One region of the Lacrimispora cavernae genome, then DNA from elsewhere that is predicted to be linked to it. Evidence: predicted binding sites of a transcription regulator. Region 1 holds the regulator's gene; each other region holds the start of a gene.

What was found. Region 1 encodes NrdR, which represses ribonucleotide reductase genes. Its sites were predicted from a motif close to CACAANATNTTGTG; they were not measured.
Region 2: the regulator NrdR is predicted to act here: its motif matches at 4,247-4,260, upstream of ABFV83_RS09250 (ribonucleoside-diphosphate reductase subunit alpha).
Region 3: the regulator NrdR is predicted to act here: its motif matches at 3,937-3,950, upstream of ABFV83_RS04310 (ribonucleoside triphosphate reductase).

The regions. Positions count from the first base shown of each region.
Region 1 is NZ_CP157940.1:1,098,620-1,106,676, reverse strand. Features, by position in the region: gene ABFV83_RS05255 (arylsulfatase) at 1-306, shown strand, start outside; gene ABFV83_RS05250 (ROK family transcriptional regulator) at 315-1,490, shown strand; gene ABFV83_RS05245 (hypothetical protein) at 1,487-1,612, shown strand; gene efp (elongation factor P) at 1,717-2,274, opposite strand; gene aroQ (type II 3-dehydroquinate dehydratase) at 2,387-2,815, opposite strand; gene ABFV83_RS05230 (YqeG family HAD IIIA-type phosphatase) at 3,015-3,524, opposite strand; gene nrdR (transcriptional regulator NrdR) at 3,532-3,984, opposite strand; gene ABFV83_RS05220 (YlmC/YmxH family sporulation protein) at 4,158-4,418, opposite strand; gene ABFV83_RS05215 (DUF975 family protein) at 4,471-5,301, opposite strand; gene ABFV83_RS05210 (hypothetical protein) at 5,298-5,645, opposite strand; gene ABFV83_RS05205 (MetQ/NlpA family ABC transporter substrate-binding protein) at 6,003-6,896, opposite strand; gene ABFV83_RS05200 (methionine ABC transporter permease) at 6,942-7,607, opposite strand; gene ABFV83_RS05195 (ATP-binding cassette domain-containing protein) at 7,597-8,057, opposite strand, start outside.
Region 2 is NZ_CP157940.1:1,943,146-1,951,202, reverse strand. Features, by position in the region: gene ABFV83_RS09265 (sodium-translocating pyrophosphatase) at 1-1,168, opposite strand, end outside; gene ABFV83_RS09260 (N-acetylmuramoyl-L-alanine amidase) at 1,675-2,622, opposite strand; gene ABFV83_RS09255 (tRNA-dihydrouridine synthase family protein) at 2,762-3,724, shown strand; gene ABFV83_RS09250 (ribonucleoside-diphosphate reductase subunit alpha) at 4,334-6,592, shown strand; gene ABFV83_RS09245 (ribonucleotide-diphosphate reductase subunit beta) at 6,657-7,700, shown strand; gene ABFV83_RS09240 (FAD-dependent oxidoreductase) at 7,806-8,057, shown strand, end outside.
Region 3 is NZ_CP157940.1:888,364-896,420, forward strand. Features, by position in the region: gene ABFV83_RS04285 (segregation/condensation protein A) at 1-710, shown strand, start outside; gene scpB (SMC-Scp complex subunit ScpB) at 703-1,350, shown strand; gene ABFV83_RS04295 (dUTP diphosphatase) at 1,362-1,799, shown strand; gene ABFV83_RS04300 (tetratricopeptide repeat protein) at 1,837-2,616, shown strand; gene hflX (GTPase HflX) at 2,630-3,901, shown strand; gene ABFV83_RS04310 (ribonucleoside triphosphate reductase) at 4,116-6,482, shown strand; gene ABFV83_RS04315 (sodium-dependent transporter) at 6,663-8,030, shown strand.

The sequences.
Region 1 (8,057 bases):
TTTGACAGGGAGTACTTACACGGCGAACACAGCGGCGGGGAGATATCAAACCATTTTATCGTCACCCCCACGGACAAATATATCTGGTACAGCCAGACCGGTGAAGAGCATTATTTCCAGCTGGATCAGGACCCAAAAGAGCTTTGCGACCTGATTCATGATCCCGGCTGCGGGGAACGGATTGACTGCCTGAGAGGCTGTCTCATCGAAGCCTTAAAGGACCGGGAGGAAGGCTATTCCGACGGCATTTCCCTGATTCCGGGGAAAAAGCCGGTGTTTAAGCTGACAAACATATCTGATAAATAGGAGTGCATATGAAAAAAACAGTAAATCTCAGCCATGTCCGCACAATCAATCAAAGGGCTATTCTGGACGCCATCTTTCAGAAAGGCGACACTTCCAAGGCCCAATTGGCCCGCATGCTGAACATGAGCAAGCCATCCATGGCCGACAATGTGGCAGCTCTTTTACAAATCGGCATTATTAATGAGATAGGCGAAGGAGCTTGTTCCAGCGGAGGCGGCAGAAAACCGACGCTTCTGCGTTTCTGCGATAATTTTAAATACATTATTGTAATGGATTTTCAATATCAGCATTCATATTTCTGCTTAAGCGACTTAAGAGGTTCCATCATCAACCAGTTTACCATCCAGCAGACCCCCACCGCTGATTTGAATTCCTGGATCACCATGTGCATCAATGCGGTGTCCATGCTGTTGGCCTCCCAGTGCATTACCCACCAGGACCTGGCAGCTATTGCCGTATCCGCTCCCGGCATCCTTAATGACAATGATAAAAATTATATTGTCAGTTCCAAATACGGGGATCTTAATGTGGGGCTGATAGAGGAACGTCTTACAGAGGCTTTTCCTGTCCCTGTCCTGATTAAAAACAGCGCCAATGCTTCCGTTCTGGGGGAATGGTGCTGCGGCGGAGGCCAGGGGTGCAGCCATTTGGCCTTTATAAGCTGCGGCCAGGGCGTTGGCGCGGGTATCCTGCTAAACGGAAGGCTGCACGAGGGAAACCATCTGGCGGCAGGTGAAATCGGTTTTTGCGTCACCCCGGAAAGCCTTACTACAAAAAATGCTTCTCTGGAAAACAGGATCTGCATTGACTCCATACTCAGGCAGCTTAACTGTGACTGCCAGGGCGAGCCCGTCACCTTCCCTGATATAATCAAACGCTACCAGTTGCAGGATCCTCAGGTGACCGCCCTGGTGGATCTTATCAGCACGGAGTTAGGCTGTGCGGTCTGCAACCTTTTGTCCGTCATTGACTGCGAACTGGTGATCATCGGCGGCGACTACCTGGCTTTTGAGGAACAGCTGATCCCAAGGATACAATCAATCGTTGATAATCATGCCGCTATCCCAGTTCCTGTCATCCCGTCAAGGCTGGGAGAAAAGGTATCTGTGCTGGGTCTGATTGCCACCAGCCGGGAATTTTATTTTAAGCAGATTTGTACCAGGACCGCCGGGGAGGAGCAATGAAAAAGCATTGTATCCTATTTCTTTTATGCTGGATCACCTATTTTTTCACCTATATCGGGCGGCAGAACTGCACTGCCTCCATGTCGGAAATCATTGCTGCAGAGGGCTATATAACTTTATAACACAAAAACAACGTAGGAATATGAGAATAATCTCCTCTACGTTGTTTTCACGATATCGTACATAATTATTAAAAGGACCTGCGGTTTGCCCGGTCCTTTTCTTTTTAAACTCTGGACAGATATTCACCTGTACGTGTATCAATCTTGATCTTGTCACCCTGATCTACAAATAAGGGAACATATACTACTGCACCAGTCTCAACCGTAGCTGGCTTTGTAGCTCCCTGAGCGGTATCACCCTTGAATCCCGGCTCTGTATCTGTGATAACTAACTCCACGAATAATGGAGGCTCTACAGAGTATACCTTACCATTATAAGAACATACCTTAACCGTCTCATTCTCTTTCACAAACTTTAACGCATCACCGATCACATCTGGAGATAACGCTATCTGCTCATAGGTGTTCATATCCATAAAGTTATGAAGATCTCCATCAGCATACAGATACTGCATGTCAAATCTATCGATTCTTGCCTGTGGGAACTTCTCTGTCGGGCGGAATGTGCGCTCGTTAATGCCGCCGTTTAACACATCTTTAATCTTAGTTCTTACGAATGCAGCACCCTTTCCAGGTTTTACATGCTGGAACTCCATAATCTGATAAACAGTACCCTCGATCTCTAATGTGATACCGTTTCTAAAATCACCCGCTGATATCATAAATGATATTCCTCCTTGAATTTCTCTTCTTAACCTTTTATATTCTATACTATAACAAATACATTTTCAACCGTTTTTTACAAATATCTCCCTTTTCTTTGAATCGGAACGGTTATTTTCCTGTTAAGAAATCCATTGCCAGGGCATATCCTTTAAGCCCCAGGCCAACCACCTGACCGGTACAAACAGGAGCAGTCACCGATGTATGGCGGAACTCCTCCCTTTTATGGACATTGGATATATGAACTTCAACCTTGGGCATCTCCACAGAACCCAGGGCATCTCTTACGGCATAGCTGTAATGGGTAAATGCTCCGGGATTGATGATAATCCCTTCTGTTCCATTGTGATACGCCTCCTGAATCTTGTCAATGATTCCGCCTTCATAATTGCTCTGATAGACTTCCAGCTCATGACCTTCTCTCTGCGCTTTCTCTTCCAGCATGGATACCAGTGCATGATAATCCTCTGTTCCGTATATCCCTTTTTCACGAATTCCTAAAAAATTCAGATTCGGCCCGTTTAATACAAGAATTTTCATATCCCTTCTACCACCTTTCAATCCATGCTTTTAGGCATAAAAATACCAAAGGTGTTTCTTCCTGTCAGCAAGTCATGGATCTCTTATTGTAATTTCCTGTATGTCCGGATCAGCCAGCTTGTCCGGACCGTCTCATCCGTATTATAACCTGCCGGGTTGTCTTTTACCCGCCAGGAATTTTATTTCACCGTTATACTGTTCACTTTTTTCTTTTCTTATCTCTGCGGTAAAAATATAGTACAACTGCTTCTAAATATCTCTTTAAAACGATTTGGATTTCTTCCTTCGGATGAATCGGCTTAACCAGAATGCTGTGGATCCCGGCTCTCTTGGCTCCATAAACATCGGTAAAAAGCTGATCTCCCACAAAAACCGTATGTTTCGCATCCGTTCCCATGAGCTTCATCGCTCTTTGATATCCTTTTTTTCCGGGCTTGTTTCCATTATAAATGTAGCGGGAGCCGCCCGCAGCCCTGGCAAAGGCCGCCACTCTCGGCTCTTTGTTATTAGAAAGAAGGCAGGTTTCTATCCCGAGTTCATGCAGACGTAAAAACAGCTTCTTTGCCCTTTCATCTGCAGGCGCATCATGGGGCACCAGAGTATTGTCAATATCAAAAATCACGCCTCTGATCCCGTTCTTATATAATTTTTCAAAGGATATGTCATATGCAGAAGCTGCATCTTCATCCGGATAAAATACCTTAAACATAAATCTCCTACTTTTTTAACAATTTTCCTATTTCTTCCATAAAGGTACTCACGTCTTTAAATTCCCTGTATACGGAAGCAAAGCGCACATAAGCCACCTCATCAACTTCCTGCAGCTTTTTCATAACAAGCTCTCCGATCACCGTGCTTTCCACTTCTCTTTCCTCACGGTTAAAAACCTGGGTCTCTATTTCATCTACCATGGAATCAATCTGCTGGGATGATACCGGCCGCTTATGGCAGGAATGAAGAATCCCTGATTCTATTTTTGAACGGTCATAAACTTCTCTGGAATTATCCTTTTTAATTACCATGAGAGGCATGGTCTCCAGCTTCTCATAGGTGGTAAACCGCTTTCCGCACTTCTCACACTGTCTGCGGCGTCTGATTGAGCTGTTGTCGTCTGCCGGTCGGGAATCAATAACCTTTGTATCTGCTTCATTGCAAAATGGGCATTTCACGTTTCTGGTCCTCCTGTCTTACGGACTGTATTATTATTGGCATAATTTACTTAATAAATGCAAAGGCAATTGAAATGGAATTTAGTAAATCAGCCGCTCGATGAGCCAAAGGCGAATCGAATTACCTGCATATATCATAACTTACAATCCAAAGTTCTGCAAGCCCATCCTCCCTATATCCCGCATCTTTCCGTTGCTTTTTCCAAATCCACGTTTACAAGGATGATGTCCGGCCCTACCTGCCTTATGTCGCAGAAAGGAATCACATATTCTCTCTCCCTGACTAAAAAGCCGCAAAAGCACCCTGGTCCTGGTACAATAATGGCTATAAGGCAGCCTGTTTCCATGTCAAAATCCACATCACCAACATAACCGAGGCGTCTGCAGTCACAGATATTAATTACTTCTTTTTGTTTGAGATCGCAAATTCGCATAGATACACCTCCTTAGTATATTCTATGCGTAGCCCCCTTGTATGACACGGTTCTACCACTGATTTTCCTGGTTCCACATGGACTGGCAGGAGACTTCTTCTCCTATTCTAAGGGAATTATGGGAAAGCCGCTCCTTAAGATCCAGATAATACTCTGTCAGGGTGGCGTGAATATAAGGGCTGATCCAGAGAAAGCCGATTCCCATGGAGAAGTATCCCAGGACTATCATCCCTATGAAACTTATAAAAAGGTAAAATAGACCTCCCTTATTGCCTTTCATCATGGCCGCGCTTTCCTTAAGACTCCCCAGTACCTTCTGATCCGGAGACTCGATTAAGAGGAACATGGACTGTGATAAATACATCATTGTAATGATACTTCCACTGAGCATAAGCAGGTATGTAAGCACCAGCAATACCACCATGACCGGTATAAAATCTGTGATGGCCGCTACAATGAATACTACAAAGTACGGAATACCCCATACAAATCCTATCAAAAGATTAATAAAATAAAGTCCTATAAACCTATGCGGCTTGTTCTGAAATGCAAAGAGCAGGTCAGACAGCCTGGCGGTTTGGCCAGTGCTCATATTCACATAACATTTAAGTACCCCCGGCTTTAAAAGACCGTATAGAGAGAGAATTACCATGAAGGATAAATAAACCCCCACCTTCATGACCACATATCCTGCTGATATGCCGTGTACGCCGTCAATAAAAGGATCTCTCATCAAGCCCATAGAAAATGACGTTAAAATATACACTAGAGATATTGCCAGAACAATGGCAAATTCAATAAACTGGATACCAATGCACAGGCCGTATCTGCCTTTTAAGGTCCGCTTTGCACGCATTTTAAGTTCTGATGATGAAGTTTTCACGAAAGCACACCTCCTAGCCCTAAGTCACTCACTGCCACAGCAGCAATAAATATGATAACAACTAATACAACCAACACAAATGCAATGGAAGAAGTAATAAGGCCTGCCTTTGCATGGCCATCAAACCTGTCTTCCGTCTTAGAAAGCAGGGCAAACAGTACCCCAAGGCTTCCGAAGATCAAACCTCCGTAACAGCAGCAGGAGGTAATAATCCCAAGAATCCCCATGACCAGAGAAGCAAGTGCCATATTGTTCTGGGCTGGCTTCTCTGGCTGCTTATATCCTGCATCATATTCCAAATCCCGGGGTTCCTGCCAGGAACCATCTTGATTATCCTGATCCATTTCTATCATCTCCTTTTTTGTCATAATGTAACTTATCAGAAATCGCTTTTCTGATTTCTGATAAAAGGCAGTGTTTTTTACTGCCGTCCATCCGATTGTGAAAACTTTTTTGTTTTCACAATATAGCTTATCTGAAATCGCTTTTCTGATTTCTGATAAAAGGCAGTGTTTTTTACTGCCGTTCATCTGATTATGGCCACGTCCTTGTAACCATAATATGGCAATTATACAATAATTTCCATTATCTGTAAAATTAATATTTTCTGTCATTAGTTTTTTGCCTCAAAAAACCGCTATGGAAGCGGCACAAAGCTGTCTCCATAACGGCTATTTATCATTGCTGCAAAAATCTCTTATTTAGAAAGAAGGAACTACTGCGCCACCATAGGTATCTTCAAGAAACTTTTTAATGGTATCGCTTGTCAAAACCTCAACAAGGGCTTTTGACTTCTCACTGCTTTCCTCTCCCGCACGTACTGCAATAATATTACTGTAACGGGTTGCTGCCACAGACTTGGCATCCTCAACAGCCAGAGCATCAGATACCTTTAAGCCAGCCTCAATGGCATAGTTTCCATTGATAACAGCCACATCCACGTCGCCTAAGGAACGTGGAAGCTGAGCTGCTTCTACTTCAACGATTTTAAAATTCTTTTCATTCTTTACAATATCATTCTTGGTTGCATTAAGCTCTACGCCTTCCTTTAATTCAATCAGACCCTGGTCTGCCAGTAAAAGAAGAGCTCTTGCTTCGTTGGAAACATCATTTGGAACTGCGATCTGGGCTCCGTCAGCAAGCTTATCAATGGAATCGGTCTTTCCTGCATAAATGCCGAAAGGCTCATAATGAATGGCTGCCGCACTTACAAGATCGGTTCCTTTTTCCTCATTAAACTGATCCAAATATGGCTTGTGCTGGAAATAGTTAGCATCTAAGTCTCCGGATTCAAGAGCCAGGTTTGGCTGCACATAATCCGTATACTCCTTGATAACCAGCTCATAGCCTTTTTCTTTCAGGATATCTTTTGCAGCATTTAAAATCTCTGCATGAGGAGAAGGAGTTGCGCCGACAACGATTTTCTCCAGTTCGCCGGAAGCTTCTGCTGCCGTTGTTTCTTCTGCATTTGTTTCCTCAGATGATGCAGCCTGTGTTGCCGCAGTTGTTTCCGGTACTCCCTTACTTCCTGAGCATGCGGTCAGCGCTCCTGCCGCTAACAGTGCTGCCGTAAGTACATAAAGTGATTTTTTCATAATTTTTCCTCCTTAAATTTTTTATGGTAACGCCTTAGGCAGTTACTATTTAATTCTCTTGTCGCTCACTCTGGATAATTTCATTCCCGCTTCCTGGATAACCTGAACAATGATAACAAGAATAGCTACGGTAATGAACATCATCTCCGTCTGGTAACGATAATATCCGTATTTAATTGCAATATCTCCAAGTCCGCCTCCGCCTACAAAGCCTGACATGGCTGAATAGGCCAGTATGGTGGTGATACATAGGGTTGCTCCCACTAATAGGGAAGGCTTTGCCTCCGGAAGAAGTACCTTCCAAATGATTTGAAAGGTGGAGGAACCCATGGATTTTGCCGCTTCGATCACACCTGGATCTACTTCTTTAAAGGAGGCTTCCACGACTCTTGCTACATAGGGTGCGGAAGCTATTACCAAAGGCGGGATTACAGCCGTTGCTCCCAGGGTAGTGCCTACAATAGCCTTTGTAATAGGAAGGACCATAATAAGTAAGATGATAAACGGCACGGAACGGAGCAGGTTTACAACAAGCCCCAGTATCCGCTGAAACCAGGGGATGGGGTAAATCCCGTCTTTATCCGTAACGACCAGTATAATGCCCAAGGGGATTCCAATCAGGTATGAAAAAAAGGATGAGGCAAATGTCATGTACAAGCTTTCCCATATGCCTGTTTTAAGCATCTGTAAAACGGTTGCATCAAAGATCATAATCCTTCACCTCCTCATGAGTGATTCCCGCTGTCTTTAAATAATTAAGAATCCTGTTTTGATCCACTTCCTCTTCCGGAAGCTGGATGACCATCTGTCCCATAGCGGTCCCGTTAATATCCCTGGTCTCTGCATGCATAATATTTACCGGAACCTTACAGGCCAATATCATATTGGAAAGTACCGGTTCAAAGGAAGACCGTCCGTCAAAGGAAATCCGGACCCTTCTGGAACCGCCGAAACAGCTAACCCGTTCCGCCGCTTCCCCTAAAATAAGCTGCCTGCCGATCTTCGACTTTGGCTCAGAGAATATTTCCGTAACGCTTCCCACCTCTGCAATGTGGCTTTGGTCAATGATCGCAACCCGGTCGCAAATAGCTTCTATTACTGACATCTCATGGGTGATAACAACTACGGTAACCCCCATGGACTTGTTAATATCCTTTAAAA
Region 2 (8,057 bases), 840 kb from region 1:
TTATTACCGGTGCGACAGTAGAAAGCATACCAAGGGATAATCCGCTGATAATTACTGTTGCGGCTCCGGTTTCACTGGACTCCGCTAATTTTTGGGTAGGGCTATAGGTGTCTGATGTGTAATATTCTGTAATAGCTCCGATTAAAACTCCTGCAATCAATCCCGAAAGAATGGCAGCATAAAGTCCCATATGATCGGGAAGCATCAGCTTTATGATAAAAAACGCTGCAATAATAATGATTGCTGCACTAATATAGGTACCGGTTCTCAGCGCTTTGAGAAGATTCTTCTGAGAGGCTCCTTCCTCTGTCTTGACAAAAAAGGTGCCAATGACGGATGCTGCAACACCCAGAGCTGCAAGGAGCATGGGTATGGACACGCCCTTGAGTCCATATCCTGCGGCAACCGCAAGAGCAGCAGTTGAAACAATGGAGCCAACATAGGATTCATAGAGATCAGCCCCCATTCCGGCTACGTCCCCTACATTATCCCCTACATTATCAGCAATAACAGCCGGATTACGCGGATCGTCTTCAGGAATACCGGCTTCCACCTTACCAACAAGATCTGCCCCCACATCTGCAGCCTTGGTAAAAATACCGCCGCCGACCCTGGCAAAGAGGGCCATACTGGAGGCGCCCATACCAAAGGTCAGCATATTCGCTGTTATTTCTGCAATTCGTTGGTCTGCCGGAAGATGACGAAAGGCTGCGTTTAAAATGAAATACCAAATAGAAAGATCCAGAAGACCAAGTCCAACTACGGTAAAGCCCATAACGGAACCGGCTGAGAAGGCCACCTGGAGTCCTTTATTTAAGCTTTTTGAAGCTCCTTCTGCGGTTCTGCAGTTAGCCATAGTTGCCGTCCGCATGCCTATGAACCCGGACAGACCTGAGAAAAAGCCGCCCGTCAAAAATGCAAACGGGGTAAAAAAGCTTAAGAACCCGTTAAAGGCCATAACCAGTAAAATACAAAAAACTGCAATAAAAAATATTGCGACCCCTGAATACTGCCGTTTTAAGTAGGCATTTGCCCCTTTTCTTACAGCTTCAGAGATCCGGGTCATCTCTGAGGTGCCCTCTGGCTGTTTTTTGACACGAAGAAACATGACCCAGGCAAAGAATATCCCCAACAATGACCCCATTGATACAAAATAAATTGCATCCATTAATTCATACCTCCTGTTTTGTATTTTGATGACTTCATTATAGTACCAAATAATATATAATTTCAATAAAAAAATGAATGAATTTACTAAAAAAAGGTGAGATTTATCATAATTATTATGAAGAAATCCGGATTTTTTCATTATTTTTAGCATTTTCTTAACAGCGTTTTTTGCTTTTGATTCTGCAATTATAACCGAGTCTGTGGATATCTAATAATGATGATATTCGGATTTCACAGGATTATTATCGGCAATATTAGTAATTTTATTATTTCTTTCCGGACTTAGTATCCTGGGAGACATTGCTTATTTTGCTGTCCTGCAATAACCTTTCATGGAATGCACCCAAAGAATCGCTTTATCAGTATTTTAACAAAGTAATAAAACAGCGCATAAGAAAGCCTCTGCCCTCATGGATGAAGGCAGAGGCTTTCTTATGCGCTGGTACTTTTATGGGCAGGATGCCTGCTGCAATTTTTCTCCGGCAAGCCATTGACCGGCAGATATTAATTCATGCCCGGTCCTTTGCTTTCAGATACAAGGGGAGGGGCAACAGTCCCTTCATTCTGGTTATTGGCACCCTGGGCTGCCTGAGCAGTCTGAGTTGTCTGGACAAATGCAGATTTTCCCGCTTTTTGCAGATATTCCATGATTCCTTTTGCATCCGCCTCTCCCAATGCCTTATACTGTTCCTCTGTTGACAGAAACAGGGTCAAGTCGCTGGTGTGGTTTAAAAAGCCGTGTTCAATGATAAAGCCACGGATTCCATACATCTGGGAATAACGGGGAATTGCATAGTAATCGGCCTGGCTTCCGTCGGGAAATAAAGTTCCGTTCTCTGAATCCCGGAGGATCAGTCCCCGGTTGTGAAGCCCCAGAGTGTTTAACTGCTTTAAAATGGTATTGGCGGCTTCCTGGGACTGGAGGGCCAGATCATTGTTATAGCGGCCGGTCCTGGGAGCCATGGAGCTGACTCCATAAGCATTTTTCACTGTACCGTTTCCCAAAGCCGAGTCAATGTGCTGGCTTACAAAAAGATCCGCATGTACGGAGGCGGCAAAAGCGGCACGCTGATCCAGAGGGACGGTGGTTTCCGCGCTGTCCTTTGTTAAATAAACCGTATAGTTGGAAAACTGCTCCAGATACTGTTTTGTATAAGTGGCGATCTTCATGGTGATTTCATCTTCATAGTAGGTAATTCCGTTATATTCAAAGTGGCAGCCGGAATAATGTCCGCCTGTCTTGCCGTGGCCCGGGTCCAGGACGACGATAAAGTTGGAGCTGCTGCGCATGCCTGGTCCGATTTCAGGCGTTGCTGTTTTGGTTACCGGAGGAGCAAAAGCTGGCCCGGTTTCTTCTTCTGCCCATGAGACGGAAGAGGAGGTGGTGGAAATAAGAACGGCAAGTAAAAGGGCCTTAGCGGCGGCTGGTATTAAGTTCTTTAATTGAGTCATGATCGATCCTCCAGAATAATGCGTTTTGTCTTACATTATACCACTATTTGGCAGATTCTGTAAATGGCCTTCTAGGAATTTGTCTCTTGTTGTGATAAAATGTACCGATATAGAAATAACTGAAAAAGGAGACTGAAATATGAAGTATTATTTTGCCCCCATGGAAGGAATCACCGGCTATATTTACCGGAACGCTCACCACAAATTTTTTAAGCAGGTAGATGTGTATTTTACTCCTTTTATCGTGCCCACCCAGAACCGGAAATTTACCTCCAGGGAAAAAAATGATTTTCTGCCGGAGCATAACGTGGGATTGCATGTGATTCCTCAGATTCTCACCAACAAGGGGGAAGATTTTATATGGGCGGCAAAGGAATTAAAACAATTTGGATATGAAGAGGTGAATCTGAATCTGGGCTGTCCCTCTCCAACGGTGATTTCTAAGGGCAGAGGGTCCGGTTTTCTTGGGGAACCGGAGCAGCTTACCATATTCTTTGATCAGATTTTTTCTTCATTGGACATGAAAATCTCAGTAAAAACCAGGATCGGAAAGGACAGCCCTGAAGAATTCGGAAGGCTTATGGAGATTTATAACAAATATCCCATAGAGGAACTGATCATCCATCCCCGGATCCAGAAGGACTATTACAGGAATCAGCCTGATTGGAAAGTAATGGAGGAAGCGGTCTCTTTAAGCAAGAATCCCTTGTGCTACAACGGAAACCTGTTTTCAGCAGAAGATTATAAGAAATTCATTGCTGCCTTTCCTTCTATAGGCTGTGTCATGTTTGGAAGGGGAATGGTGGCAAATCCCGGCCTGGCAGAGGAAATAAAGAGCGGAGAGAAAATGGAAAAGAGGCAGCTAAAAGCCTTTCATGACGAAGTTCTCAAAGGATATGAAGAGATCATATCCGGGGACCGCAATGTCCTGTTTAAGATGAAGGAGTTATGGGCTTATATGATCCAGATGTTTGACGGGGGCGAAAAACTTGGCAAAAAGATCCGGAAGTCCCAGCACCTTTCCGATTACAGGGCAGTGGTTGACAGCCTGTTTGGAGAACTGGATTTAAAAGAAACTGGAGGAGCATTTGGCGGAGAATAGGAGTAATATGTACGCTTATAAGAAAAATACAAAATGATTATAAATTTTTTTAATTAATGATTTGACGTTTCAAGCTTGAACCTATAGTTACGATAGGATATCATCCTGGGGCGTTACCTTACTTTCGGTATGTGGAGAGATGCCTTTTTGTTTGGCTCTGCCAATGCGCTGCAGATCCGTCTGCAGACTGTTGGAGTTCCCCTTTCCTCCCAGGCATTGTCCATGCTTCCTTGCCTGATCACGTTAGGGCCCTGTTTGGCTCGGCCCACAAAAATCACGGGCCGGAAAGCCTTATATTCGTGGCGCCAGATAAGAATTTTGAGGGCTTTTTATTTATAATGTTCATATTAGTGATAACGCTTGAAATCTTACGATGTAAGACTTCAGGCGTTTTTTAACCGAATCAAGCAGGGGCGCGGACCGGGAATATCCGTTTGACTTAATCTTGCGGCTTTTGTCTGCCAATAATAAAAAAATCAGATCATTTAAAAACGAATATTTTGTATCCCGGTAGTTGAAATTAACTATATGTTGTGGTATATTTTTACATATGAGATTCGATAACAGTTATTGATACTAATATAAAACATGGAATGGCGGGAATTATAAATGGATAAGGCAGATGGAAAACAGGATATTCTGGAATATTTTAAAGAGGTTAAGTCACTGGAGGGAATTTTAGACGGAATCCGCAAGGATTGGGATTCTGCATCATATGACCTCTGTCACCTCTCCGTAAAATTCACAGGGTTCTGTAAGAAAAATATGAGCCTGGAAGAACGGTTTGAGGCGCTTATCCAGGCGGCGGTGGAACTGACGACCCAGGAGGCGCCGGATTGGGAGTATATAGGAGCAAGGCTGCTCATGCTGCGATTTGAAACCAGGCTAAAGGAAGAGCTGGACCGGAGGAAGATCGGAAGCTTTTACGATAAAATCTGTTTTCTGACAGAGGACGGGCTTTACGGAGATTACATTCTGGAGAATTATAAAAAAGAAGAAATTGACCGGTATGAAGCGTATATGGATCAGAGCAGAAACCATCTGTTCAATTATTCCGGGCTTGAACTGCTGCTTAACCGGTATGTGATCCGCAGCCGCCGGAATGCACCTTTAGAGACGCCTCAGGAAATGTTTCTTGGAATTGCCATGCACCTTGCCATGCCGGAAAAGGATGACCGGGACACCTGGGTAAAACGGTTTTATGATATGCTCAGTACGTTAAAGGTTACCATGGCAACGCCCACCCTCTCAAACGCCAGAAAGCCTTACCATCAGCTTTCCTCCTGTTTTATCGATACTGTTCCGGACAGCCTGGATGGCATTTACCGGAGTATTGACAGCTTTGCAAAGGTCAGTAAGTTCGGGGGAGGTATGGGCCTTTATTTTGGAAAGGTCCGCGCCGCAGGGAGTGCGATCCGCGGTTTTAAGGGAGCTGCGGGAGGCGTGATCCGTTGGATCAAGCTGGCCAATGATACGGCAGTGGCAGTGGACCAGCTTGGAGTAAGGCAGGGAGCTGTGGCGGTTTACCTGGATGTCTGGCACAAGGATCTGCCGGAGTTTCTGACTCTCAGGACCAATAACGGAGATGACCGCATGAAGGCGCATGATGTTTTTCCGGCTGTCTGCTATCCCAACTTGTTCTGGAAGCAGGCAAAGGAGAACATAGATGGAGACTGGTACTTAATGTGCCCTCATGAAATCCTGACAATAAAGGGCTGGGCATTGGAGGACTCTTATGGAGCCCAGTGGGAGGAACGTTACCTGGATTGTGTGAATGACAGCCGTATCCACAAGCGGATCATTCCTATTAAAGATATTATCCGCCTGGTCTTAAAGAGCGCTGTGGAAACAGGAACGCCCTTTACCTTTAACCGGGATATTGTAAATGAAGCCAATCCCAACAGCCACAGCGGCATTATTTACTGCAGCAACCTGTGTACGGAAATTGCCCAGAACATGAGCGGAGTCGAGCAGGTTGACCAGCAGATACAGACAGTGGACGGGGAAACTGTGGTGGTTACCGTAACAAGGCCGGGAGACTTTGTTGTGTGTAACCTGGCCAGCCTTTCTCTGGGAAAGATTGATCTTAAGGAGACCGGGGAGCTGACGGAATTGACAAGAAGTGCTGTCCGGGCATTGGATAATGTAATTGATCTGAATTTTTTCCCTGTGCCCTATGCAAAAGTCACCAACCTCCGCTACCGCCCGGTGGGACTGGGGGTAAGCGGATATCATCACATGCTGGCAAAAAACGGGATCTCCTGGGAATCAGAGGAGCATCTTAAATTTGCTGACAAGGTATTTGAGGCCATCAATTACGCGGCAATTGAAGCAAGCTGTGATTTTGCCAGGGAAAAAGGAAGATATGACCTGTATGAAGGCAGCGAGTGGCAGACAGGGGCATATTTTGACAAACGGGGATATTGTTCTGAGAAGTGGAATTGCCTTCGGGAAAAGGTGGCAGAAGGCGGCATGAGAAATGGCTGGCTCATCGCCATTGCGCCAACCAGCAGCACCAGCATGATCGCCGGAACCACGGCAGGGCTGGACCCGGTCATGAACCGGTATTATCTGGAGGAAAAAAAGAATGGCCTGGTTCCCCGGGTGGCACCGGACTTATCACCGGAAACATTCTGGAAATATAAAAATGCCCATTATATTGACCAGAGCTGGTCTGTGAGGGCAGCGGGAGTCCGGCAGCGCCATGTGGACCAGGCCCAGAGCATGAATCTTTATATAACCAATGACTATACCCTTCGTCAGGTGCTGGGGCTTTATATCCTGGCCTGGGAACAGGGAGTGAAAACCATTTACTACATCCGCTCCAAAAGCCTGGAAGTGGATGAATGCGAGGCCTGCTCCAGTTAGAGGCCGGTTCTGGTTAAAACGGCCGGTTGACCATAATAAAACAGGAGAGTTTGGAGAGAGTGATATGGAACAATTAAAAAAACGACCCCTTTTTCATCCGGATGGGGAGATTGAAGTAAGAAAACGGCGGATGATCAACGGCAATACCACAAACCTCAATGATTTTAACAATATGAAATACACCTGGGTAAGCGACTGGTACCGGCAGGCCATGAATAATTTCTGGATACCTGAAGAAATTAATTTAAGCAGGGACAGGAAGGATTATCCTTTATTAAGTCCTCAGGAGCGGAGAGCTTATGATAAGATATTATCCTTTCTGGTGTTTTTGGACAGCATCCAGACCGCTAATTTACCGGCCCTTGGAGAATATGTGACTGCCAATGAGATCAATCTCTGCCTTTCCATTCAAACTTTTCAGGAGGCGGTACACAGCCAGAGCTACAGCTATATGCTGGATACCATCTGCGAACCTCAGACACGGAATGAGGTGCTCTATCAGTGGAAGAGCGACCCCCATCTTCTTGCCCGCAACACCTTTATCGGTGACCTGTACAATGAGTTTCAAAAGGACAAGAGCGCATATGCTTTCATGAAAGCGGTGGTGGCTAATTTTATTTTAGAAGGCGTGTATTTTTACAGTGGATTCATGTTCTTTTATAACCTGGGTCGGAACCATAAAATGACCGGATCCTCCCAGGAGATCCGTTACATTAACCGGGATGAGAACACTCATTTGTGGCTGTTCCGCAATATTATTCTGGAACTGGAAAAGGAAGAACCGGAGTTGTTTACCAGGGAACGGGTAGAGGTTTACCGGGACATGATCCGGGAAGGCTGTGAGCAGGAGATCGCCTGGGGCTGTTATGCCATCGGAGATGAAGTGCCCGGACTTACAAGGGAAATGATCACGGACTATATCATGTATCTGGGAAACTTACGCTGTGCAAGCCTTGGCTGGGAGCGGATTTATGAGGGCCATGAGAGGGAGCCGGAAACCATGACATGGGTCAATCAGTACAGCAATGCCAATCTGATCAAAACTGATTTTTTTGAAGCAAAAAGCACGGCCTATGCAAAAAGCAGCGCTCTGGTGGATGACCTGTAGCAGGTGAAATGTGTTGAAAAAAATAGATAGATTTCGATAATAATAATTGTTTTTATTTTAACAACGTGTTATAATTAAGAAAAACAATTATTAAGGAGGCAATTTATGGAACGCATTGTGGTAATCGGCGCAAACCATGCCGGAACGGCAGCAATAAACACAATTTTAGATAATTATAAGGACAAGAAAGTTATTATATTTGATTCCAATGACAACATCAGTTTTCTGGGCTGTGGTATGGCTCTTTGGATTGGGGACCAGATTCACTCCTCCGAAGGCCTGTTTTATTGCAGCAAAGATATTTTTGAGAAAAAGGGCGCAAAGGTCTACATGGAAACGAAAGTTGAGCGCATTGAT
Region 3 (8,057 bases), 210 kb from region 1:
CGCGCATGCTGCTTCCCAGGGAAACCAACGAGGAAGGCGAGGAGGAAGATCCCAGGGCCGAACTTGTGGCACGTCTTTTGGAATACAAATATTATAAATATATGTCTTTGGAGCTTAAGGACCGGGAAGTTGGGGCGGAACGACTGCTGTACAAATTCCCTTCCATTCCTCCGGAAGTGGCAAAGTACGAGCCTCCGGTGGATTTGGACAAGCTGCTTGACGGGCTTACCCTGGCAAAGCTCCAGGAGATTTTCCGGGCGGTCACGAAACGGAAGTCTGATCGTGTGGATCCTATCCGAAGCCGGTTTGGCAACATCAGGAGAGAATCCATAAGCCTGGAGGATAAGATAAAATCGGTCATGGATTATGCAAGAGAGCACCGGAAATTTTCTTTCCGCGGGCTGCTTGAGAGGCAGCCGGACCGGACCCTTGTTGTTGTTACATTTTTAGCGCTTCTGGAGCTCATGAAGATCGGCAAGATCACGCTGACCCAGGAGCATTTGTTTGATGATATGCTCATTGAAACCCTGGAGCCGGAAGGGGCGGAAGGGGAACTGGATTTGTCGGAACTTCAGGAGGAAACCCCTTCCGAGGATACCCCTGCCAGGGATACCTTTATGCCAGGAAAGCAGGGCGGGAAAGAGGAAACCCCTTCCAGGGATACCTTTATGCCCAGAAAGCAGGGCAGGAAAGAGGAAAGTGATGGATAAGGAAGTTCTTTTGGCAGACGGGCAAAAGAAGAGCACAAAAGAAGAAAAGGTATGGGAAGCCGTGATTGAGGCGGTTCTCTTTACCATGGGGAATTCCGTTGAACTTAAGGCTCTGGCAGCTGCCATCGGCCAGGATGAGGCCACGGCAAAGGAGGCGGTTCTCCGTTTGATGAAGCGCTATGATACGGGGAAAAGAGGGGTGCAGATTCTTGAACTGGAAAACAGCTACCAGATGTGCACCCGGCCTGAGTACTACGAGAACTTGATCCGTGTGGCATCTGCGCCTAAAAAACAGGTTCTTACGGATGTGGTTTTAGAGACCCTGTCCATCATAGCCTACAAGCAGCCTGTAACAAAGCTTGAAATAGAGAAGATCCGGGGCGTCAAATCGGATCATGCGGTCAATAAACTGGTGGAATACAACCTGGTATATGAAGTGGGGCGCTTAGATGCCCCTGGACGTCCGGCATTATTTGCCACCACAGAGGAATTTTTAAGAAGATTTGGTATCGGATCCACCCAGAATCTTCCGGTTGCTGACCCTGTTGTGGCGGCTGAGATACGGATGGAAGTGGAAGAGGAGCTTTCTGAAAGCGGCGATCTGATTCCGGCGGAAGATAAAAAAGATGATAACATTTAGGAGGAAAAAAGGTGACACAAGCCATAAGAATAAAATATTTTACTGATAAAATCGAACGTTTACGCTACATAGACGGGAAATCCGACTGGATTGACCTGCGGGCGGCACAGGAAGTGGAGATAAAGGCAGGCGAGTTCAAGCTGATCCCTCTGGGGATTGCCATGGAACTTCCGGCCGGATTTGAAGCCCATGTGGTTCCAAGAAGCAGCACGTTTAAAAATTACGGTGTGATCCAGACTAACAGCATGGGAATCATTGATGAAACATACTGCGGTGATAATGACCAGTGGTTCTTCCCGGCCTATGCGCTCCGGGATACGGTTATTCATGTAAATGACCGCATCTGCCAGTTCCGTATTATGGAGCATCAGCCTGCCTTATGTTTTGAAGAAGTGGAACTTTTAGGGCATGAGGACCGTGGCGGCCATGGAAGCACGGGAAAACAATAAATTCTTGAATTGAACTTCCTTAAAAGGAGATAATAGCATGAGAAGAAAGACAGGTTACGGGACTGTAATCCTTGGACTTGCACTGGCAGTTGTCATAGCAGCAGGCGGCTGCGGGAAAAAGGAAAACAAATATTCTTACCGGGCCGCGGGAATCGAAGCTCTTGACCAGGGCAACTATGACAGTGCCGTGGAAGCCTTTGACCAGGCCATCAATTCCTCCAAAGGACTGGTAGGAAAGTTTGATGTGGATGTGTTAAAGTACAGGGCAGAAGCCGAATACCTGGCAGGGGATTATTCTTCCGCTGCAGACACCTATGGCATACTCATAAAGGTAGACCGTGAGCGGCCGGAATATTTAAATCTGCGTTCCGTTTCCAGAGCAGGGGCCGGAGATTTAAACGGTGCCATAGAAGACTATAAGCGAAGTGCTGAACTGGATGCCGAAAAGAAAGCGCCGGGCAGGCTGAAAGCCTTGCTGGCCGCAGGGGCGGCCATGGAAAAGGCAGGAACGGCATCTGATGCCATGAGCCTCTATGAGGAAGCCCTTAAGGGCGGGGAAGAAAGCGCCCAGCTTTATAACCGGATAGGCTTATGCAAGATGTCCGGAGAGGACTGGGATGGAGCGGCTGAATACTTTAATAAGGGCCTTTCAGCAGCCGACAGTTCAGAGGTTCCGGAACTTTTATTTAACCAGGCTGTTGCCAAGGAGCGTAAAGGTGAATTTAAAGCAGCCCTGGATCTGATGCAGCAGTATGTCTCAGCCCACGGCCCTGATGAGGAAGCGGAGCGGGAGATCACATTTTTAAAAACAAGATAGGTTGGAACGATTGATGGCAGAACTGATTGAGTTAAAGGAAGTAGAAGAACGGGTGATCCTGGTGGCAGTCAGTACCGGGGATGAGAATGACGGGCAGGCGTCTCTTGATGAGCTGGAAGAACTGGTGAAAACGGCAGGAGCCGTTACCGTGGATAAGGTGATCCAGAACCGGGAGAGGATTCATCCGGGGACTTATCTGGGCAAGGGAAAGATTGGGGAAATAAAGGACCGCATCTGGGAGCTTGATGCAACCGGAATTGTCTGCGACGATGAATTGTCTCCGGCCCAGCTTCGTAATTTGGAAGAGGCCCTGGATACCAAGATCATGGACCGGACCATGGTGATTCTGGATATTTTTGCTTCCAGAGCCACGACCAGAGAAGGAAAAATCCAGGTGGAACTGGCTCAGCTAAAGTACCGGTCAGCCCGTCTGGTTGGCCTTAGAAGTTCCTTATCCCGTCTGGGAGGAGGAATCGGCACCCGGGGACCTGGAGAGAAAAAACTGGAAATGGACCGCCGTCTGATTCATGACAGGATCGGAATGCTAAAGGCTGATTTAGAGGATGTGAAGCGTCACAGAGAAGTTGTCAGGCAGCAGAGGGATAAAAATCATGTACCGACTGCCGCCATCGTTGGCTATACCAATGCCGGGAAATCCACCCTGTTAAACAGGCTTACAGATGCCGGGATACTGGCTGAGGATAAGCTGTTTGCCACCCTGGATCCCACGACCAGGAATTTAAGCCTGCCAGGCGGTCAGCAGCTCCTTTTAACAGACACCGTAGGATTTATCAGAAAGCTTCCCCATCATTTGATCGAAGCATTTAAAAGTACCCTGGAGGAAGCCAAATACAGCGATATTATCCTTCATGTGGTGGATTGTTCCAATCCTCAGATGGATATGCAGATGTATGTTGTATACGAGACCTTGAGGGAGCTTGGTGTTTGTGATAAGATCATGGTTACCGTGTTCAATAAGATCGACGCGGCAGAGGGCGGCACGATCCTTAAGGATGTTTCTTCAGACCATCAGGTGAGGATATCCGCTAAAACAGGAGAAGGACTGGATGAACTTTTAAATCTTTTAGAAACCATTCTCAGAAACCAGAAGGTGTATTTAGAAAAGGTTTATTCCTATAAGGAAGCCGGGAAAATCCAGCTGATCCGCAAATACGGCCAGTTGTTAAAGGAAGAGTATCAGGAAGACGGAATTCTGGTGAATGCCTATGTGCCATCGGAACTGTTTGCCTCTCTGGCAAACAATGCCGATGTTGTTGATGATTAAAAAAACACAATATGTGGATTGGTGTTAAAAAACCAAACTACATATTGTGTTTTTTCTTTTCTTCTGGTATAATATACCTGTGAGAAGCCGGCTCTGGCTTCTTGCAAAAGGTGCCGCTTTTGGCACCGTCTATTTAGTTATAGAAAAGTTATAAGGGGTTTTGCAGAGGAACGCCCTGCTTACCGGGCAGGAAAGTGGAAAGGAGTTTAGTTATATGATCCAGGTGGTAAAGAGAGATGGGGAAAGTGCTGAATTCAGTCTGAATAAAATCACGGAAGCGATTAAAAAAGCATTTAAGGCCACTCAAAAGGAGTTTAATAATGAAATACTGGAATTGCTGTCTCTTCGGGTAACTGCTGATTTTCAGGGGAAGATGTCAGGAGGAGAAGTTACGGTAGAACAGATTCAGGACAGTGTGGAACACGTTCTTGAGCAGGCGGGATATACCGATGTGGCAAAGGCTTATATTTTATACAGGAAACAGAGAGAAAAAATACGGAATATGAAGGATACCATTCTGGATTACAAGGCTGTGGTAAACAGCTACGTAAAGGTAGAGGACTGGCGTGTCAAGGAAAATTCCACTGTCACCTATTCCGTTGGAGGGCTGATCTTAAGTAACTCCGGTGCGGTTACGGCTAATTACTGGCTGTCTGAAATTTATGACCAGGAGATTGCAAATGCCCACAGAAATGCGGATGTCCATATTCACGATTTATCCATGCTCACCGGTTACTGTGCCGGCTGGTCCTTAAAGCAGCTCCTTTTAGAGGGGCTTGGCGGAATACCGGGAAAGATCACTTCTTCCCCTGCAAAGCATTTATCCGTACTTTGCAACCAGATGGTCAATTTCCTGGGGATCATGCAGAATGAATGGGCAGGAGCCCAGGCCTTTTCCTCTTTTGATACTTATCTGGCTCCTTTTGTAAAGGCTGATCACTTATCCTACCGGGAAGTGAAAAAATGCGTTGAATCCTTTATTTATGGTGTGAATACGCCAAGCCGCTGGGGAACTCAGGCTCCTTTCTCCAATATTACCCTGGACTGGACCGTTCCTGCCGATATGGCGGAGCTTAATGCCATTGTCGGAGGAAAAGAGGCGGACTTTAAGTATAAGGACTGCAAGGCTGAGATGGACATGATCAATAAGGCCTTTATTGAAACCATGATAGAGGGAGACGCCAATGGGCGGGGCTTCCAGTATCCCATTCCTACTTACTCCATTACCAGGGATTTTGACTGGTCCAATACGGAGAACAACCGGCTGCTGTTTGAAATGACCTCCAAATACGGAACCCCTTACTTCTCAAACTACATTAACAGCGATATGGAACCAAGCGATGTAAGGAGTATGTGCTGCCGTCTGCGCCTGGATTTAAGGGAGCTTAGGAGAAAGACCGGAGGCTTCTTCGGTTCCGGCGAAAGTACCGGTTCCGTGGGCGTTGTGACCATCAACATGCCAAGGATCGCTTATCTTTCCCAGAATGAGGCCGATTTTTACAAGCGTCTGGATCATATGATGGATATTTCGGCCCGGTCATTAAAAACCAAGCGTGAAGTCATAACAAAGCTTTTGAATCAGGGGCTTTATCCTTATACAAAACGTTATCTGGGCAGCTTTGGAAATCATTTTTCCACCATCGGTCTCATCGGAATGAACGAAGTCGGCTTAAACTCCAAATGGCTGGGGCAGGATCTGACAAGTGAAAAAACAAGACAGTTCACAAAGGATGTGTTAAATCACATGCGGGAAAGGCTGTCAGATTACCAGGAGATGTACGGAGACCTCTACAACCTGGAGGCAACTCCTGCCGAGTCCACCACATACCGGCTGGCAAAGCATGACAAGAAGCATTATCCGGATATCATAACAGCCGGAAATCCGGGGGATACTCCTTATTATACAAACAGCTCCCACCTTCCTGTGGATTATACGGCAGATATCTTTGATGCCCTTGAGATTCAGGATGAGCTGCAGACCCTCTATACATCAGGAACCGTATTCCATGCATTTCTGGGTGAAAAGCTTCCTGACTGGGAAGCAGCAGCAAAGCTGGTGCACACCATTGCAGAGAATTTCAAGCTGCCTTATTATACATTGTCGCCAACCTATTCCATTTGTTCGGAGCACGGATATCTTTCCGGCGAACATAAGGTATGCCCGGTCTGCGGAAAAAAAGCTGAGGTATACAGCCGGATCACCGGCTACTACCGTCCGGTGCAGAACTGGAATGAGGGAAAAACTCAGGAATATAAGAACCGGACAGCCTACGATCCTTTCCATTCTGTACTGAAAAAGGGAGCTTTAAGGGAAAATGGGGATAAGGCAGCAATGAAAAAAGCGGAGATCCCGGCCGGGACCTATCTCTTTACAACCAAAACCTGCCCTAATTGCCGGATTGCAAAACAGTTTTTACAAAATATGGATTATGAGGTGGTAGATGCCGAGGAGAATGCAGAGCTTGCCACAAAGTTTGGAATCATGCAGGCACCTACTTTGGTGGTCATAAAGAACGGCCAGGTAAAAAAGATCACAAATGCCTCTGAAATCAGGAAATTTGCGGAAGGCAGGACCAGGTGAAATGACTTCAATCCTTTGTCGGTCCGTCATTAAGATATGGTAGTCAGTGAAAAGATTCTATGCTATAATGGCATGGAATCTTTTTCCGTTTCAAAAAAGAGGGGGTGGCGGAATATGAAAATGACCGGCCCTGTTTGGAATGATTGAAGATAACATGTGACTGAAGAGGAGCTTAAAAAGATGGGAAGAGAAAAGTTTTCATCCCGCCTGGGATTTATACTGATTTCAGCAGGATGTGCCATTGGCCTGGGAAACGTCTGGCGTTTTCCTTATATTGTGGGCCAGTATGGAGGAGCAGCTTTTGTTTTGATTTACGCGGTGTTCCTGCTTATTTTGGGGCTGCCTATTGTGGTAATGGAGTTTGCCGTAGGGCGTGCCAGCCAGAAGAGCGTTGCTTTGTCCTATGATGTACTGGAGCCTGAAGGAAGCAAATGGCATTATGCCAAATACCTGGGAATGGCGGGAAATTACATTCTGATGATGTTTTACACCACGGTTTCCGGCTGGATGGTCTTATATTTTTTAAAGATGGCAAAGGGAGATTTTGTGGGCCTTGATGCGGAAGGGGTAGCCGCAGAGTTTGGGAACATGCTGGCAAATCCTGTTCTCATGGGAATTTTTATGATCATCATGGTTGTAGGCTGCTTTTCTATTTGTGCCAGAGGGCTTCAGGGAGGCGTAGAAAAGATCACAAAATTAATGATGGTATGTCTTTTGGGCTTAATGGCCATACTTGCTGTTCATTCCGTGTTCATGGAAAACAGCAGGGCAGGACTGGAATTTTATTTAAAGCCTGATTTCGGTAAGATCAGGGAGGCAGGGATTGGTGAAGTCATATTTGCTGCCATGGGACAGGCCTTTTTCACCTTAAGCATTGGGATCGGAGCTCTTGCCATCTTTGGAAGCTACATAGGCAAGGAACGCAGGCTGGCCGGAGAAGCCATCAGTGTGGCGGTTCTGGACACCTTTGTGGCCTTTATGGCGGGACTTATTATTTTTCCTGCCTGCTTTGCATTTCAGATTGAACCGGGCCAGGGACCTAAGCTGGTTTTTGTGACTCTGCCCAATGTATTTAACAACATGGCAGGCGGAAGGCTGTTGGGAAGCCTGTTCTTCCTTTTTATGTCATTTGCTGCTATTTCCACGGTAATTGCGGTTTTCCAGAATATTGTTTCTTTTGCCACAGATCTGACCGGATGTACCATAAAAAAGGCAGTGTGGCTGAATGCAGCCGCCATTATCATATTATCCCTGCCTTGTGTACTGGGATTTAATGTGTGGAGCGGTTTTATGCCCTTTGGCGAAGGAAGCAATGTTCTGGACCTGGAAGACTTTATTATCAGTAACAACCTGCTTCCTCTGGGAAGTCTGGTCTATCTTGCTTTCTGCACCAGCAGATACGGCTGGGGATTTGAGAATTTCATGAAGGAAGCCAATGAAGGAAAGGGAATCCGTTTTCCGCGATGGGCAAAGGCTTATGTAACATTGGTTCTGCCGGTCATTGTTCTGGTGATCTTTATCCAGGGCTATGTTGCTAAATTCTTTTAAAGGCTGATGAGATAGCTGCTTTGAAGC